2 regions of the Anoxynatronum sibiricum genome follow, and region 2 is predicted to be linked to the other one. Evidence: riboswitches for the same ligand, from Rfam matches in the RefSeq annotation. Region 2 holds a riboswitch; the other holds the start of a gene.
The links. Region 2 has a riboswitch for glycine ahead of gcvT (glycine cleavage system aminomethyltransferase GcvT). Riboswitches for the same ligand answer to the same signal wherever they lie in the genome.
Positions count from the first base shown of each region.

Region 1: it holds a riboswitch for glycine, as region 2 does, so the genes downstream of both, AAIG11_RS10460 (GrdX family protein) here and gcvT (glycine cleavage system aminomethyltransferase GcvT) in region 2, are expected to answer to the same signal.

Region 1 covers NZ_JBCITM010000009.1:142,102-151,200, forward strand. The annotation lists gene AAIG11_RS10440 (glycine/betaine/sarcosine/D-proline family reductase selenoprotein B) at 1-19, opposite strand, end outside; gene AAIG11_RS10445 (glycine/sarcosine/betaine reductase component B subunit) at 34-1,359, opposite strand; gene AAIG11_RS10450 (TetR/AcrR family transcriptional regulator) at 1,725-2,366, shown strand; glycine riboswitch at 2,537-2,638, shown strand; gene AAIG11_RS10455 (hypothetical protein) at 2,613-2,894, opposite strand; gene AAIG11_RS10460 (GrdX family protein) at 2,881-3,303, shown strand; gene AAIG11_RS10465 (glycine/sarcosine/betaine reductase component B subunit) at 3,410-4,696, shown strand; gene grdB (glycine reductase complex selenoprotein B) at 4,721-6,028, shown strand; gene trxB (thioredoxin-disulfide reductase) at 6,322-7,269, shown strand; gene trxA (thioredoxin TrxA) at 7,379-7,699, shown strand; gene grdA (glycine/sarcosine/betaine reductase complex selenoprotein A) at 7,770-8,240, shown strand; gene grdC (glycine/sarcosine/betaine reductase complex component C subunit beta) at 8,324-9,099, shown strand, end outside.
Region 2 covers NZ_JBCITM010000007.1:141,820-150,918, forward strand. The annotation lists gene gcvPA (aminomethyl-transferring glycine dehydrogenase subunit GcvPA) at 1-788, opposite strand, end outside; gene gcvH (glycine cleavage system protein GcvH) at 790-1,173, opposite strand; gene gcvT (glycine cleavage system aminomethyltransferase GcvT) at 1,265-2,377, opposite strand; glycine riboswitch at 2,515-2,616, opposite strand; glycine riboswitch at 2,620-2,726, opposite strand; gene AAIG11_RS08810 (double-cubane-cluster-containing anaerobic reductase) at 2,818-3,978, opposite strand; gene AAIG11_RS08815 (ABC transporter permease subunit) at 3,975-5,015, opposite strand; gene AAIG11_RS08820 (ABC transporter permease subunit) at 5,002-6,036, opposite strand; gene AAIG11_RS08825 (sugar ABC transporter ATP-binding protein) at 6,026-7,624, opposite strand; gene AAIG11_RS08830 (DUF3798 domain-containing protein) at 7,718-8,890, opposite strand; gene AAIG11_RS08835 (acyl-CoA dehydratase activase) at 8,950-9,099, opposite strand, start outside.

The DNA.
Region 1 (9,099 bases), on a different contig from region 2:
ATAAAATCGCTTTTTTCACTGTTGACACACCTCCTAATACTCAACCATTGTCTTGGTGGACCAGCCAACAATCTGGTCACCGCAGAACATGGCGTTGTTTTCCATGATAATGGATCCGTCTTCCCGTACCGAAGCTCCCAGAATGGCGTCGTTATCCCAGCCGCCGGAGAGACCGTCACGGGCCAGGGATTCCAGTTCGCCAATGACCACTGGCATGGGGGGCAGCTCAATAAGCTCTGACACATTGCCTGTGGAAACCATGGCAGTGGCCAGGGCATCCATGGAAACCAGGGGCTGTGACGCGCCGTCGCGGCCGGTGCACTCATTGGACAGGCCTACGGTTTTGATGCCGGCTTTTTCCAGAGCCACCAGGCAGCCGGTGTAGTCGGCATCCGGGTTGCCGTAGCCTTCTTCAGCCACAACCGCCGCATCGGCTCCCAGATTCTTGGCCATGGAAGCCACAAAGAGCATGGCCCGTTCTTTTTGTTCCAGTGCCACATTCAGGTTGGACATGATCACACCCAAAAAGTTGATGGTTTTGCCATGTTCCTGATAAAGGCGTTTGATCATGGGGTAATTCTGGAAGTCATAAGTGGCCCATTTGGAGGAGCAGGGCATGAAGGAGCCGGAAATGATGCAGCCGTCCAGCACTTCATTGGGATGCATGAAGGTGGGCAGCATCCGATTGGCATCCCAGCCATACACCAGATCGTTGTAGCCCAGTTCTTCCATTTGTGACTGGGGTTGAAGCACCATCACCACCTTGGGCAGTTGGTTCTCGCCCTCCGTGCGTTTGGTTACCGGTGCCAACTCAAAAGTTTCCACTTCTTCAGGGGTCTGGTCAGCCACGGTTTTACCCAGGTATTCCGCCAGTTTCATGCCAGCCCACCGCAGGGCACGGTTTTTCTTCTGCTGCTCCCGCTGTTCAAGCACTTCATTGGTATCAGCCACCAGGCAGACATTCATCAACTGGGAGAAGTAGCTGTATTTGGCACCTTCGCCCCCCATGTCAATCAGTCCGTCCTGAAAACCGCCCCAGTGTTTGCCCACTGCCAGCACACTCATGTTTTTCAGTGCCAGGGTGCGGCCGTTGCCAGCCTGCATCAGATCGCCGGTGACACCGGGAAACACAGGCCCGCCGCCCACCCGGTAACGGGGCTCGATGGCTTCTTTCACCGGAACAATGCGCACCATGTCGCCAGGCTTCACAATCACCAGGTCTGCTTCTGTGATCCGCTCATCTTCCCGCACCATTTCCAGCGCTTCTTCCTTGTTAATGGTCAGCACCCCGTCTGCAAACCGGGTTTCACTGCCAAAAACAATGTCCTTGACGTAAAAATGTCCCAATTCCAGTTTCATTGACTTGACACTCCTTCCTTCCGTGAAAACGTTTCGTTTCTCACTTTGATAAAAGAATATCATAACCGTATTGATTTTGTAAATACGTTTATTGGATAATCTTGATTATTTTTACAAATTTTTCCGTCGATTTCTTTCATCACTTGCAAACAGCTGCTTCTTATTCTTCCCGCAAGTTTTCGAGAACTTCTCATTTCTTGATTTTTTATCGGAACATCATGATTATCCCTTTCTCTCTCTTTCTTGCTTCTTGCAGAATCTGTTGATATAATGAATCAACACTGAACAAGAAACGCACACTAAATGAAAACGTGGTGAATAATGTGATTCGACCTGATAAAAAAACGATACAGAAACGCCGCATCATGAGCTATTTCATTGAAGCCGCCACCCAAATCATTGACGAGGAAGGCATCGATGCCGTCACTATCCGAAAGGTCGCCGACATCGCCGGGTATAACAGTGCCACCCTGTATAATTATTTCGACAACCTGGACCACCTCATCTTTTTTGCATTGCTCAAGCACTTTAAAATTTATGTGATTCATCTCAGTGATTTCATTAAGGACGCTGATAATGCGCTGAAAAAGTATTTTCTCATCTGGGAGTTCTTCTGCTACCATTCCTTCCAGGATCCACGGGTTTATCACACCCTCTTTTTCAAGCAGTTCAACCAACCCCTGCGAGACATGATGCAGGAGTACTACGCCCTCTTCCCCGAAGAACTGGAAGATCTGCCGGAAGAACTGGAGCCCATGCTGTTGAACCAGGATCTGACGCTTCGCAACCTGGCCCTGCTCCAAAACTGCGTCAGGGAAGGCTATTTAAAAGAAGACGATTTGGAAGAACTGAACGAAATGACCCTGCTCATTTATGAAAGCATGCTGCAGCATCTTCTCACCGAACGGGTGGAGTACACCCCCAAGGAAGCCACCCGGCGCACACTGAAGTACATTCGCATGGCCATGAAAGTATTCAATCACTGCGCAGATACCCTCGACCAGTAACCGTCTCCTGTCAACAGCTTCATCTGGCTATTTACTTTATGTTGGCTTCTTTTGATATTTTTTTGACAAATTGTTTTATTTGCTATTGTCTTTCATAGAAAAACATAATATAATGATAACGAAAAGACATCATTCAACCTTACCTGGTTAACAACTTCATCAAAAGCTGGATGACGTATGCGGGAGAGAGTCCGTTCAGGGCCGCCGAAGGTAAAAGCTAACTTCATAAAAGAGTTAGTGAATTTCTCAGGCAAAAGGACCGTATATCGACAGCGCTCTGGAAAGCGCAAGCACCGAAGGAGCAAGTCCTGGCAGCAGCATCGCCAGGAAGAACCTCTCAGGTCCCACAACAGAGATCAACATGACAGCTGTGTTCATGATTGACTCTGTTTTTTTGTGTTCCCGTTTTTTTGACAAGGGGTTGAATGATGGCTGCTCAGGACGCAATGTGGTGGTGTGAATGAATGGCTGGATGGTTGAATAGCTGATGACTGATGTTAAAGGAGGGAGTGCCATGATGGTCGTCACCAATAATCCCCTGGTACGAGAACGTTTGCCTGAAGAAATGAACCTTCTGTGGGTGGATGGCGGCTATGAAGATGTGATTGTGGCCGTTCGCAACCGGGTACACCGGGGTCACCGGCTTCTCACACACCCCCTTGCAGGGAGTGTGAAACCCTATGAAACCCCTTACCGAACCATCTTTCTCTCTGATGAGGCCACCGACTTGCATCATCCGTCACTCAGTGTGCTGGAGCAGGCCATGGCATTGCTCAACGCTTTTAAAGGAAAGACAGGCGGTCTCAATTCATTGCGCACCTACCGGGATGAGCATCTGCCCGACCTGCAGCTGGTGGATTACGGTTTAGTTGAAACAGTGATTCAGCAGCAACCCACCATGCATCAGACACTTGATCAGTTACTGCAGGAAGAGTGATGAAAGCTGTCAGGAAGCACCAGGAAACAGCATGAAAACAGGCAGAAAACGAAGAAAGTCTCACGAATCATCAACGAAAGAGGAATGAAGAAAGGGGAGAAACAGTATGAAACTTGAACTTGGCAAGGTATTCATTGAAGATGTCCAGTTTGGAGAAAGCACCCATCTGGACGGCCGCATTCTGGTCATTGACCATGCGGAACTGCTGGAAGCCGTCAGCGGCGACGAGCGTCTGTGGAAAATCCGGGTGGATCTGGCCCATCCCGGAGAGTCTGTTCGCATCACCCCGGTGAAAGATGTCATCGAACCCCGGGTCAAGGTGAAAGGTCATGGGGGTATTTTCCCAGGCATGTTGTCGAAAGTTGACACAGTTGGAAACGGCCGTACCCATGCCATGAAAAATGTGGCCGTGGTCACCGCCGGTAAAGTGGTGGGCTTCCAGGAGGGCATCATCGATATGTCAGGCATTGGTGCCGATTATACCCCCTTCTCCAAAACCCATAACGTGGTCATCACCGCCGAACCCAAAGCCGGCATCAAGTCCCATGATCACGAAGCCGCCCTGCGCACCCTTGGTCTGAAAGCTGCCGCCTATCTGGGGCAGGCCGTGAAAGACGTGGAACCGGACGAAGTCAAAACCTACGAAACCCTGGCACCCCGGGAAGCTGCCCAGCTGTACCCTGAACTGCCCCGGGTTGGCTATGTGTACATGCTTCAAACCCAGGGACTCCTCCATGACACCTATGTCTATGGTGTGGATGCCAAAAAAATCGTTCCCACCATCATGTACCCCACCGAAATCATGGACGGTGCCATTGTCAGCGGAAACTGCGTTTCTGCCTGCGACAAGAACCCCACCTATGTGCATCTTAACAATCCCATCATCGAAGACCTGTATGAAGAACATGGCAAAACCCTGAACTTCATGGGTGTCATCATCACCAACGAAAACGTGACCCTGGCCGACAAAGAGCGTTCCTCCAACTGGACAGCCAAACTCACTGAATTTCTCGGTCTTGACGGTGCCATTGTCTCACAGGAAGGTTTTGGAAACCCGGATACCGACCTGATCATGAACTGCCGTAAAATCGAGGAAAAAGGCATTAAAACCGTCATTGTCACCGACGAATATGCCGGCCGTGACGGCGCTTCCCAGTCTCTGGCAGATGCAGACCCCAAAGCCAATGCAGTCATCACCAACGGCAACGCCAACGAAGTGATTGTTCTGCCTCCCATGAATCGACTCATCGGCACTACCGCCTATGTGGATTCCTGCGCAGGCGGCTTCGACGGCAGTCTTCGTTCTGACGGCAGTATTGAAGTGGAGATTCAAGCCATTACTGGCGCCACCAACGAAACCGGCTTTGTGCACTTGTCCGCCGACGCTTACTAAACCTTTTGGAAAGGATGGATCAATATGGCAAAGAAGAAAGTCGTGCATTATGTGAACCAGTTTTTTGCCGGCATCGGCGGCGAAGAAAAAGCCGACATGCCGCCTGAATTGCGTGAAGGCGTCATCGGTCCCGGAATGGCACTGAACACCGCCCTGGGTGAAGATGCTGAAATTGTCGCCACCATTGTCTGCGGCGACTCCTATTTTAATGAAAACCCGGAGATCTCCAAGCAAAAGATTCTTGAAATGATCAAACCCTTCGAGCCTGACCTGTTTCTGGCCGGCCCTGCTTTCAACGCCGGTCGTTACGGCGTGGCCTGCGCCACAGTGGCCTGGCTGGTGCAGGAAGAACTGAAGATTCCTGCCCTCACCGGTATGTACATTGAAAACCCGGGAGCTGATCTGTTCCGCAAAGCTGTTTACATTGTGGAAACCGGCAACTCTGCTGCCACCATGCGCAAAGCTGTCCCCGGAATGGTGAGCCTGGCAAAAAAACTGCTCCATGGCGAACCCATTGGGCTGCCTGCTGAAGAAGGCTACATTCCCCGAGGCATTCGCCGCAACGTCTTCAAGGAAGAACGCGGTTCCCGTCGGGCTGTGAACATGCTGCTGGCGAAACTGAAGGGAGACGACTATCAGACTGAGTATGCCATGCCCGATTTCGACCGGGTACCTCCCGCTGATGCTGTGGGTGACCTGAGTCATCTGAAAATCGCTTTGGTAACCTCCGGCGGTATTGTTCCCAAAACCAATCCTGACCGGGTGGAGTCCTCCAGCGCTTCCAAGTTTGGCAAATACTCCATCGAAGGTGTGGAAGACCTGACCGCCGAAGCATATGAAACTGCCCACGGCGGCTACGACCCAGTGTATGCCAACGAAGATCCTGATCGGGTAATGCCTCTGGACGTACTCCGTGATATGGAGCGGGAAGGCATCATCGGCCACATTCATGAGTTCTTCTACAGCACCGTTGGAAACGGCACCTCCGTTGGCAACTCCCGTGCCTTCGGTATCAGAATTGGAAAGGAACTGAAGGAAGCCGGTGTGGATGCCGTTCTTCTCACCTCCACCTGAGGTACCTGCACTCGTTGCGGCGCAACGATGGTAAAAGAGATTGAACGTTTTGGCCTTCCTGTGGTTCATGTATGCACCGTGGTACCCATTTCCATGACAGTGGGCGCCAACCGGATCGTTCCGGCAGTCGCCATTCCCCACCCCTTCGGTAATCCGGCTGTGGATGCCAAGGAAGAAAAAGCCCTGCGGCGCAAGCTGGTTGAGAAAGCCATGAAAGCCCTGCAGACAGAAATTGAAACTCAAACAGTTATTGAATAATCTGATGGAATCACACATCTTTGCGTGAATCGCGTGATTCTTTGGGTAACATGGAAATAGAGCATTATCGGCGGGAAACAGCCATCTGAAAGAGGCGTTCCAATGCAGCATGCCAACAGTTTGATGCTGTGTGCTTGCCCTTTCTGCAAATCAATCCAAAAGATTTTGATAAATTAATCACGATTATTTCGTGATTGTGTTTACACCTCTATTGCCCTATGCTATAATGGCATCAAAAGATTCAATGCACGGCTGTTTTCCGTCATCAGAAACCCTTGTAAGGAGGCAAATTCATGGAAAATGTGTATGATGTGGTCATCATCGGCGCCGGCCCAGCCGGTCTTTCGGCAGCTCTCTATGCCGGCCGCGCCAAGATGAAGACCCTTGTGCTGGAAGGCACAAAGGTGGGTGGTCAGATTGCCATCACCAGCGAAGTGGCCAACTATCCCGGTTCCATTCACGATGCCACCGGTCCCACCCTCACCGCCCGTATGGTGGAGCAGGCTGATGAATTCGGTGCCGAACGGGTGAAAGACATCGCCGTGTCGGTTGACTTCACAGGTAAGGTCAAGATCATTAAAGGTGAAAAAGGCACTTATCACAGCAAAAGCATCATCATTGCCACTGGTGCCACCCCCCGGGTGATTGGCTGCCCTGGAGAAGTGGAACTCACCGGCAAAGGCGTATCCTACTGTGCCACCTGTGATGCCGATTTCTTCCAGGATTTGGAAGTGTTCGTGGTGGGAGGCGGCGACACCGCTGTTGAGGAAGCTATTTACCTCACCAAATTTGCTAAAAAAGTCACCATTGTCCATCGCCGGGAAGAGCTCAGGGCTGCCAAATCCATTCAGGAGATGGCTTTCAATAATCCCAAAATCGAATTTATGTGGAACAGTGTGATCGTGGATATTAAAGGAGATGGCATCGTTGAATCCGCTGTTTTCCATAACCGGGTGACCGGCGAAACCACTGAAATTCACGCTGATGAAGAAGACGGCACCTTTGGCATTTTCGTGTTCGTGGGTTACGACCCTGTGAGCCAGGTCTTCAAGGGCTGCATCAACACCGATGAAGCCGGCTACATCATCACTGATTCACAGATGAACACCAATGCAGAAGGCGTTTTCGCCGCCGGCGATATTCGGGTGAAAACCCTGCGCCAGGTGATCACTGCCGCTGCAGACGGTGCCATTGCCGCCGTTGAAGCAGAGAAATACATTACCCACGCCTTTAAGGAATAGTGTCATCAAAATGAAGCTTTATGGGACCCTTTACCGTCATGAAATGCACCAGATTCTAAGAAACAACAAAACAGGTGAAACAATGTGATTCAATGGAGGAGGTGAAACCATGTTAGCACTCGATAAGGATACTTTCCAGGCGGAAGTACTGGAAGCAGAAGGTTTTGTACTGGTGGACTACTGGAGTGACGGCTGCGAGCCCTGCAAAGCACTGTTGCCGGACATCGAAGCACTGGCTGAAACCTACGGTGACAAAGTGAAGTTCACCAAGCTGAACACCACCGGCGCCCGGCGACTGGCCATTTCTCAGAAGGTATTGGGACTGCCCACCATCACCCTTTACAAAGATGGCGCCAAGGTGGCCGAGGTCACCAAGGAGGAAGCCACCAAAACCAGCATTGAAAAAATGATTCAGGATCATGCCCTGTAACAGCAACGCCAATCCTCATCGGGATTGATGCATAGCAACAATCAAACTAAAAAAAGAAAGGATGGTCATAATGAGTTTTTTAGATGGCAAAAAAGTCATCATTATTGGTGACCGTGATGGTATTCCCGCACCAGCAATGGTGGAATGCCTGAAAGACACCGGCGCTGAAGTGGTCTTCTCTTCCACTGAATGCTTCGTCTGAACCGCCGCCGGTGCCATGGACCTGGAAAACCAGAATCGTGTGAAAACCCTGACTGAAAAATACGGAGCGGAGAACATGTTAATTCTCCTGGGAGCCGCCGAAGCAGAATCTGCCGGTCTGGCTGCCGAAACCGTTACCAATGGGGATCCCACATTCGCAGGTCCGTTGGCTGGAGTCCAGTTGGGACTCAAGGTATACCACGCAGTAGAACCTGAATTTAAGGACGCTGTCAATCCCGACGTGTATGATGAGCAAATTGGCATGATGGAAATGGTGCTGGATGTTGACGGCATCGTCGAAGAAATGAACAACATTCGAAGCGAGTTCTGCAAGTACTAGTCACAGGCTTCACAGGCAGTGACACACAACAAGGGTGATGGCAACCATCACCCTTTTTTTTGAAGAAAATGGAGGTGGACAAATTGAGTTTTCCTGTCATCAAAGGAACCGGCTATGTGCTGGTTCATACACCGGATATCATGCATCACCATGGCACCACCCAGAGTCTTGAACGAGCTGCACACCCAGACTCCGATTACCTGAAGTCTCTTAATGACCATACCCGATCCTACGACGATGTGGTGGCCTACGCCCCCAACCAGACCTACATTGGTAACCTGCATCCGGAAGAACTGCGGAACGTTCCCACACCCTGGTTCCAAAACGGCCTGGAGAACGCCCAGCGAGTGGGTACCTTCGGTGAAATCATGCCCCAGGATGAGTTCTATGGCCTGATGAAAATTTCTGATGCTTTTGATCTGGTCAGTCTTGAAGAAGGCTTTTTGAAAAAAGCAAAGGAAAAGCTGGAAGCCCATCCCCTTTTCAAAGATGATGTGGCAAAAATGGGCAATGGCGACACCCAGGAAGATGTGGAGCGGTTCATTAAGGATCACCATGCCGACCCCCTCTTCCACGAAGGCCACCTGGTGGGCTGCGTGAAGCGGGCCCATGACGTGGATGTCAGCCTGACAGCCCACATTATTTTCGAAAACCTGGTATCCAAGGCATCCGGCGTGCTGGCCATGAAACACTTGGTGGATAAAACCGGCCTGGATGTGAACAGCATCGATTATGTGATCGAATGCTCAGAAGAAGCCTGCGGTGACATGAACCAGCGGGGCGGCGGCAACTTCGCCAAAGCCATTGCCGAAGTGGTGGGCGCTGTCAACGCCACGGGTTCTGACCTGCGTGCCTTCTG
Region 2 (9,099 bases):
CCTTCACCCACCACAATGTCGGCGCCCAAATCTCCTGGCGCTTTCAAAATGCCCAGGGAAATGGGATCCACATTCATAATGAGCAGGCCCTTGACTTCGTGAATCATTTTTTCGACTTCTTCCACCTCTTCAATAATGCCGAAGAAGTTGGGATTCTGTAAAATGACACCGGCTGTTTCTTTGGTGATCATCGCCTTCATTTTTTCCAGATCGGTGACACCTGCTGAGGCCGGTACTGTTTCCACCTTCAACCCGTTGAAATGGGCGTAAGTGTTCAGCACCTGGCGAGTTTCCGGATGCACGGTTTCTGAAATAAGAATGGCCTTGCGCCGGGTGGCATCCGCCGCCATGCTGGCTGCCTCTGCCGTGGCTGTGGAGCCGTCGTACATGGAGGCATTGGAAAGATCCATCCCAGTGAGGTTGGCAATCATGGTCTGAAATTCAAAAATGGCCTGCAGGGTCCCCTGGCTGATTTCTGCCTGATAGGGGGTGTAAGCGGTGTAGAATTCTGATCGGCCGGTGATGTGTTTCACCACCGTGGGAATGTAATGGTCATAGGCACCGGCTCCCAGAAAACTCAGGAGCTCGCCGGTGGGTTTGTTTTTTCCCGCCAGACCGTTCATCAGCCGCTGCACTTCAAGCTCTGACTTTGGTGCCTCCAGGTTCAGTTCCCGGCCAAGGCGCACTTCTTTGGGGATGTCGGCAAACAGCTCTTCCAACTCTTTCATCCCCAGCGTATCCAACATGTATTTCACATCTTCTTCGGTGTGGGGAATATATGGAAACATATTATGCCTCCTCTTCACAGAAACGCTCGTAGTCAGCAGGTGTCATCAGTTCATCCAGCTGGCTTTTGTTGGTGATCTTAAATTTCAGGAACCAGTTTTCCAGCGGCGACTGATTGATCTGACCCGGGTCATCTTCCAGCTCAGTGTTGATTTCGGTCACAACGCCGTCCAAAGGCATGTACATGTCTGCAGCAGCCTTTACAGATTCCACCACTCCGAAGGAATCACCAGCACTGTATTCTTCATCCACTTCCGGCAGTTCCACAAACACAATATCTCCCAGTGCTTTTGATGCGAACTCCGTCAGTCCCACATAGGCTTCCTCTCCCTGTACATCCACCCACTCGTGCTCATTGGTAAACAGCAGGTCTTTCATAACTCTCATGTTCAGTCCTCCTCATTTTCATGTTTTTGGGGTTTCCTTTGGTATTGCTTGATGTTGATTGATGTTGATGCTTATTGATAGAACCTGGGAGTTATCCCCGGGCCTTGGTTCTCTTTCGATAAAGGGGCAGTTTCACGATTTTTGCCTTCACCTGTTTGTTTCGAATCTGAACTTCCAGCGTTTCGGCACCTGTCACTTTTTGCCTGTCCACCAGGGCCTGCCCCACGTTTTTATTCAATGTGGGAGACAAATAACCCGTGGTGACAAAGCCGATTTTTTCACCATTAAGCAGCACTTCATAATCACTGCGGGCAATGCCCCTTTCAATGAGTTCGAAGCCCACCAGCTTCCGGGGCGGCCCTTGCTCTTTCTGTTGAGCCAGCACTTCCCGGCCGATGAAATCCTCTTTTTTCAGGGAGACAAAGTATCCCAGTCCCGCTTCAAGCGGAGTGATGCTGTCGGAGATCTCATGCCCGTACAGGGGTAAACCGGCTTCAAAGCGCAGGGTGTCACGGCACCCCAAACCAGCCGGTTTGACTCCTTTGGATGCACCGGCTTCCATAATAGCCACCCAGACTTTCTCCAGTTCGTTCCAAGAGGTGTATACCTCAAAACCATCCTCACCGGTGTATCCGGTGCGGGAAACCAAACACTGCACTCCGGCAATGGCAACGTTGTCTTTGAAATTGAAGAAACCAATTTCAGACAGATTGGTGTCTGTCAGAGACTGCAGGATTTCTTCTGCCAGAGGTCCCTGCAGGGCCAGCTCTCCTGTCTCGGAAGACTGGTTGGTGAGACTCACCTGGTATCCGGCGGCCTGCTCCTGCATCCAGACCACGTCTTTATCCACATTGCCGGCGTTAATCACCAAGAGGTACCGGTCAGACTCATATCGGTAAACCAGCAGATCATCCACCACGGTTCCGTTAGGGTAACACATCATGGTGTAGAGAATCTCGCCGTTGACCATGGCTGAAAAATCATTGGTCAGCAGCTTTTGTAAATATGCCAGCGCCTCCGGTCCCTCCACCAGCACCTCGCCCATGTGTGACACATCAAACATCCCGGCCTGCTCGCGGACGGCATTGTGCTCCGCAACGAGCCCCTCATACTGCACCGGCATTTCCCAGCCGGCATAGACCACCATTTTACCGCCATTGGCTGCGTGCCAGTCCGTCAATGGTGTTTTTCTTGATTCTTCCATAACGCGCCTCCTCTCTATTCCCTACCATACCCCGCAAATCACTGCCTCATTCATGTGAATCATTAAACAGAAAACCCGCAAACCGGCACGAAAAAAGGACACACAAACCCATCACTTGGTGATGGTGTCAGTATGTCCTCTGTTATCAGGCCTGAGAGTTTCTGAGAAAACGGTGCTCGGCATCATCCGACGCAGTTTTCACCTTGCCCCTTCGGCGTTCCCTGAGGAACTTTCCAGAGTCCCGTCCAGCCACGATCCTGTTGCCTGAAAGATTCTATACCAGGGGTCCAGTCCGGTATATTGCTTCTTCGGCTCTCCTTATACTTCGGAGATCTCCCGTGACCTTCATTCGGTTATTAAAATGCTTTCTTATTTCATTTTAATTGAGTTTGTCGAAAGATGCAACAATTGTTATTATAATGACAATGATTTGGATGAACTCATCTTTTTTCTCTTTCTGATTGAAGCATCTCAACAAAAGCTTCAATTCTCAGCCTTAATTGACCAATATCATTTTCTGAGTAATCTGTTTCTATGTGAAGGTATTTCATATCACAGTCCTTAGTGATAAATCGCTTCACTTGTTCTGCCTCCACATTATAAGTATGGCATGCATGCCAAGTCAGTTCCACCACCCCTTCTACTCGATAACTGTGAATCAACTCTTTTAGCAGCTGAAACCTTCCGGGATTGGGTGTCATACATGGACAGGCAATGTTTACATAATATTCGGCCAAAGCAGCAAGAGGCTCCTGATTTTCATTCACCCTTCGACTGACAGTTTTCAGACCACCACATGTTTCCATGGCCACAATCACCGCACCACTGTCTTCCAACAAATGCATCACCTTTTTATTGGTGGAAGGACATCCTGTCAAAAGTAAGCGTGGCCTATCTGCCATTTCCTGCATGAAGGCAGGTTCCCCTTTCCGTTGTTGAAGCAAGGTAATCGCCTCTTTCATTTCCTGAATACGCCTGTCGATATGACAGTCAAATCCACCCCCGCCGGTAATCACATCTGCTTCTCTTCCAAAGACAAATGGTATGTCCCCTCGATTCAGTTCATAGACTTGTTGGACCGTCTGACGATGCTCGTTGAATAGCTTGATTTGTTCTCTTAAAGCTTCTTCGGTAATTATATTGCCTGTTTCCCGTTCTAAGATTTCAATCATCCGATGAATTTCATCCATCCATTGCTTCACGCTGGAAGCCTGTTCATAGGTTTGTGGCAAGTAAAGCACATGTACAGGCTTGACCCCCTTTAACAGCTCAAACATTTTCTTTTTTCCATCACAGGTAGCATCGGCAAACAGAAAATCACTGTAATGAAAATAGGGGCAGGTATCATCCAAGGCATGTCCATAGCTTGCTTTGATCAAGGGACACAGATTTCTTGGTAGGTGTTTTTCTGCCGTTGGAATAGGCTTTTCCGTTCCTGCACATAAGGATACCGGGATGGCTTTGGCTGCAGCAATGACCTCTTCCGGCGTAAAAGCACAGTAGATCCCCACCACTTTAGCGCCCGCTTCTATCAGATTTCTTCCTTCTTGAAATACATTGGCTTCGATGGTTTCCTGATAATGCTCGCCAAACTGCTTCATACTAATTCTCCTTCCTGTTGCTTCAGGCTCATCATTAATGCAAAAACGATGGTCCCGTAAGCTATAAAGCTTCGAAAGTACTCACCCAGGGCTGCATTGGCAAACAGGTTCTGTCCTGCCATGGGAGAAACAATGAACAGTGTGTGGAACAGAATTAGTCCTTGAAATGCCTGGGTAATAGTGGCCCGCTTCAATGTGGCCCCGCCCGCCATTAACGCCGCTGCAGCAAAGATGTTCACATTGAGATGCCCTGTGTACACATTCACCACTCCCATATTCTGAATAAACAGCAGATGGCCTAAAGAAGCCATCATGGTAGAGAGTACAATGGCTTTCTTTCGGGTTTCGTCAATATCTATCCCCAGCTTCTCTGCAATGTCAAGGCTCTCTCCCACCACTCTAAAACGGTAACCCAGCGGTGTCCTTCTCACATAAGCGATGAATACTGCGACCACTCCAATGATGATAAAGGGTACCATGGAATAGGATCCTCGCACTGTATGGAGCGTCAGCACACTGTCAAACAAATTCTTGTACATGACGGTGTCCAACATGTTTCTTAACCCAACACCTTTCGACAGCACCAGTTGAGAGTTTCTTACCGGAATAACCGTTCCATACCCCACCATAAAAACAAGATGATACAGATTGGTGGCCAGAAAACTCATGACAATCCCACAAATCATTTCCTTGCCTTTTGCCCGATTATACACCCATGCAATCATACATCCACTGAAGTAAGAAAGAATGAGACCAACCGTCAGTGCAAACAACAGCCCTGCCAGACCGGGAACCTGAAAATCCAGGGCCAGAATCAACCCGACCTGTGCGCTGATGGCACCAATGGAAATGGCAAAGTTGATTCCCATACCCGCCATAATAGGAATGAGCAACGCAAGCACCATCACCCCGTTTCTCACGATTCTGGCATACACTTCACCGCCCATATAAGCAAGGCTCAGGCCTGCAGCCTGGATACCTGCGATGGATAGAATGAGGAACACCAACGGAACAATGAACTGTCTACCTTTTTTCATAGAGACCTCCTCTTCCTTCCTGCAGGAACGCATAGAGTATGATGCCGTTGGTGACCATCATACGGATCATTTCCGACATTTCCGGGACCAAGAAGGCGTTTGCCACCGGAACCGATAGTAAGTAAGTGGTCTGATATAAATAGGCTCCCACCAATGCCTGGCTGACTGTGGCTTTACTTCTCCCCGCTCCACCGATGAGAAGCGCAGATACCGCAGGGAAAGCCATCATCTGGGCCCCATCATAGAGTTGTACAAACCCATAGCTCTGAGCATAGACACAAATCCCCATGGCTGCCACCACTGCCGACAAAATGATTCCCAAGGTTCTATGGTGATGAATGTTCAATCCTGACAAAACCGCATAGCGTTCATTTTGGCGAACGACTTCCATTTCATAGCCAGTCTGGGTCTTCATGAAAAAATGAAGGAGTCCGGCAATCAGCAGCACAAAGCCCATAAGAGCAACGGGCACCTGTATGGATCCAATGTTCATGACCAGTGTGTCATCCAGTATTCTTCCAAAATAATGCTCCAGGGAGATACGGGGTCTTAATCCTTGTCCTCCTACAGGATAAAGCATTTGACGGTTGGTGAAAGGGGCCATTGTCCAGAAGAGGTTCATCAGGGGAATAAAGGCAAACCCGATGAAGGTGCCCATGATTTCCTCTCGCCCCTTTAACCGGTTTAACAGCATGGCATACAGGTATCCAAAGGGGACGGCAATGATCATCCCGCACAGCAGGGAAACGCCAAAGCCAGTCCATCCTGCCAAGCGCCATTCAATGGCCAGGCACATCCCCAGCAGCCCAGCTGAGATACCAATTCCCATGCCAAAATTCACACCTGCGCCCACATGGATCATGGGGATGAGAGATAAGACCAGCACCCCATTCATTGCCCATTTTACAATAGAATCGTTGATCAAAGCCGCAAATGGGACTTGCAAAAAGACCATGCATGCCACAAGAAACAACAAGTACCCAAGAATCATCACTTGGGGTAGCTTCAGATTAATTTTCATCGTCCGTGCTCCTTCGTCTTCCGGCAAAAACCCTGCTAAACTCCGTTTCTGGCTGTTCCGGGGTTAACACATCCACCACGCATCCCTCATACATAATGGCAATGCGATCACAAATCCTTCTCAGTTCTGAGAGCTCTCCTGAGGACACCACAATGGTGAGTCCCCTATCTTCCCGCATTGTAAGGAGCATTTCCAGTATCCGTTCTTTGGAATAGATATCGATGCCCCGAGTCGGTTCACCAATGAACAATACCTTTGGATGGGTGGTTATGGCTCGGGCAATGCATACTTTCTGTTGATTACCGCCGCTTAACTGGCCCACTGGCTGTTGGTAGCTAAGACACTTAATCTGGAACTGCTGAATTATCTGATCCGCATACACCTGGATGGCATCCTGCCTTAAAGGGGATAAGCCCTTCAATGATGGGTATTTCAAGAAGCGTTGCTGATGGCCGCCTTTGCCAATGACAATGTTTTTCCATATGGGGCTGTCCCCCAAGATGCCCAGCTCTTTACGCTCATCCGGCAATAGATACATCCCTTGTTGAACCAGTTCCTCAACATTCCCCATTTTCATTGTTTTCCCTTGATAAGTCACCGTTCCTTCCACAGGGAGCAGGCCGAAGAGGCCGTAGCCAAACATCTCCTGGCCTTGTCCAGCCATCCCTGTAATGCCCAGGATTTCCCCCTCATACAGTTCCAAAGCCGTGGGCCTACCAGCCCAAGCACCTGTAGTCCTTCCATACTGTTCAAATGACAGAAGCGGCTTCGATCCTTTCTTGATTGTCCGCCTCTTTCCATTAGATGCCTGCAGCACTGTTCTTCCAATCATGTTCTGGGCAATGGCTGTCACATCAAAGTCAGGTGGGTGATCGTACTGTGCAGCAATGACTCCGTCCCGCAAGACAGTAATGCGGTGACACAGAGCGGCAACCTCTTCCAGACGATGTGAGATGAACACCACCGCCGTCCCCCGCTCTGCAATCAATCGAATAGCATTCATCATCCATTTTGCCTCAGTGGGACCAAGGGGTGCCGTTGGCTCGTCCAAGAGCAGCACTTTTAGATCATTTTTATCCATTTCTCGGGCGATCTCCACCATTTGCTTCATGGAGATGGATAAACGACCCACCAACGTGGCAGGGTCCAAGGTGATTCCCATATCACGAAAGATTTTTCTTGCATCTTCTCTGTTTTGCTGGCAATGGACATACCCCAGTTGCTTTCCCGCCACTTTTTTTGTCCAGGACACCAGATGCTCCCGATTTAGCTTAATATTCTCTGCCGCTTCCAGCTCCCTCACCAATGCCAATTCCTGATGAACCATCCCTACACCAGCTTTGTTGGCATCTTTTGTGCTGTTAAACTTAACTTCATTGCCTTCCATGATGAGGCAGCCTTCATACCCGCCTGTTTCACGAATCACGCGGCTTCCGTAGAGTATATTCATTAAAGTGCTTTTTCCAGAACCATTTGCCCCTACGATTCCATGTATTTCTCCAGCCCTCAGGGTGAAACTGACGTCTTTCAATGCAATGCTCTCCTGAAATATTTTCGTCAGTTTTCTTCCTTCCAGTACAACTGCCAAGGCTGTTCCTCCTTACCCAATGGTTTCTTGCCCTTCATTTTTGAAAAAGAGCTTGGGCATCAAACTCCCAAGCTCTTTCAATTTTGCCCTGACTTAATAGAAAATAGACTCCATGATCATCAGGTAGAAGTTATCTGCATCCCCATTCATGGGCTCAAAATCTGTATTCACTCCAAAGGTACGATAGGAAAAATCATCCAAGAACTTTTTGTTCATCACGTCAGTCTTAATGTCCAGATCCTTGTCAATAATTTCCTTTGCAAGCTCAACGGCGTACTCTGGAAGGAAAATGGTGACGGGCATGGGCCAACCAGAGAGTCTGCCTGTCATATCGGCTGCAGCGGCTTTTTCACTGATCATGGCGTTGATTTTGTCATAATTGGCAATATCTTCCGGTGCAATTTCCAGGCTCATCACTGCTGGGTAGGCCTGCGTGGGTGTGGGACAGCACTGTTCTGCCACCATGAACTTCAACTTAAGGGCTTCATCAAGGATCACATCATACATGGGACAGTTTGTTCCAAAAATGTTGATGTCAGGCCCATACTTTTCTACCTGTCTTGGCAAATCTTCCCGTAAAAACTGGAGCATCGGGGCTACGCCGTCTCCAGCCTGAGGATCTGGTGTTACCACTTCTACAAACTCCAGGCCCAGTCGCTCACATGTTTCCTGCATCATGTCTTTCCGTCTAGAGATCATTTCACGGCCAAGGTGTGTGGGGAAAGAATAATGAATAAAGGTTTCCGCTCCCATTTGATGGGCCTTTTCTGCAATGGTGACGCCTCGTCTACCCCAGTCTGTGTCCAGATTAATGTCAATGTACTGGGCCATCATTTCCGGATCATCCCAAATGGGCGCTGTCACTGTAATAATGTCTGGCCGTTGCTCCTTTACTTGCTGAAGACCGGTAATCAGACCGGAGTATCCTGCAGCAATAACAATCGCTTTCATTTCCGGATCATCTGCCAGGCTGACAATTTGGCTGACTCCTGTTTCCACTTCTGTGGTAAAATTATCCGGCAAGCTGATATGCTTCACGATGTCCGGGTACTTTTCAACCATGTTTTGACCTGCCCGAAACTCATCTTCGCTGGCAGAAAGAGTGGGAGTCACAATGGCAATTTTATATGCCCCCGTCTCTACTGAAGCCGTCTCTTGCGACTTGGATTCCTGTTCGCCAGATGGCGCCTGTGATGTTTGGGTGCTCCCACAAGCTGTCACCAACAATAAAACCACTGCTAATAAAAATGCAATTTTTTTGTTCATCGTCTCCGCTCCAATCTTTGTATTGTGTCTTCTTTATTTTCTTGCCTGTCGTTGTTGTATCATCCCATGAGAGCCGCTCCAATGGCGCCGGTAAACTGGGCCAAGGGGGAAAGTTGCAGTGTGACTCCCAGTTTATCTTGAATCGCCCGTTGCAGATAGCGGTTTTCTGCCAATCCACCAGAAAAATAAACGCCTTCCACCACACCCAC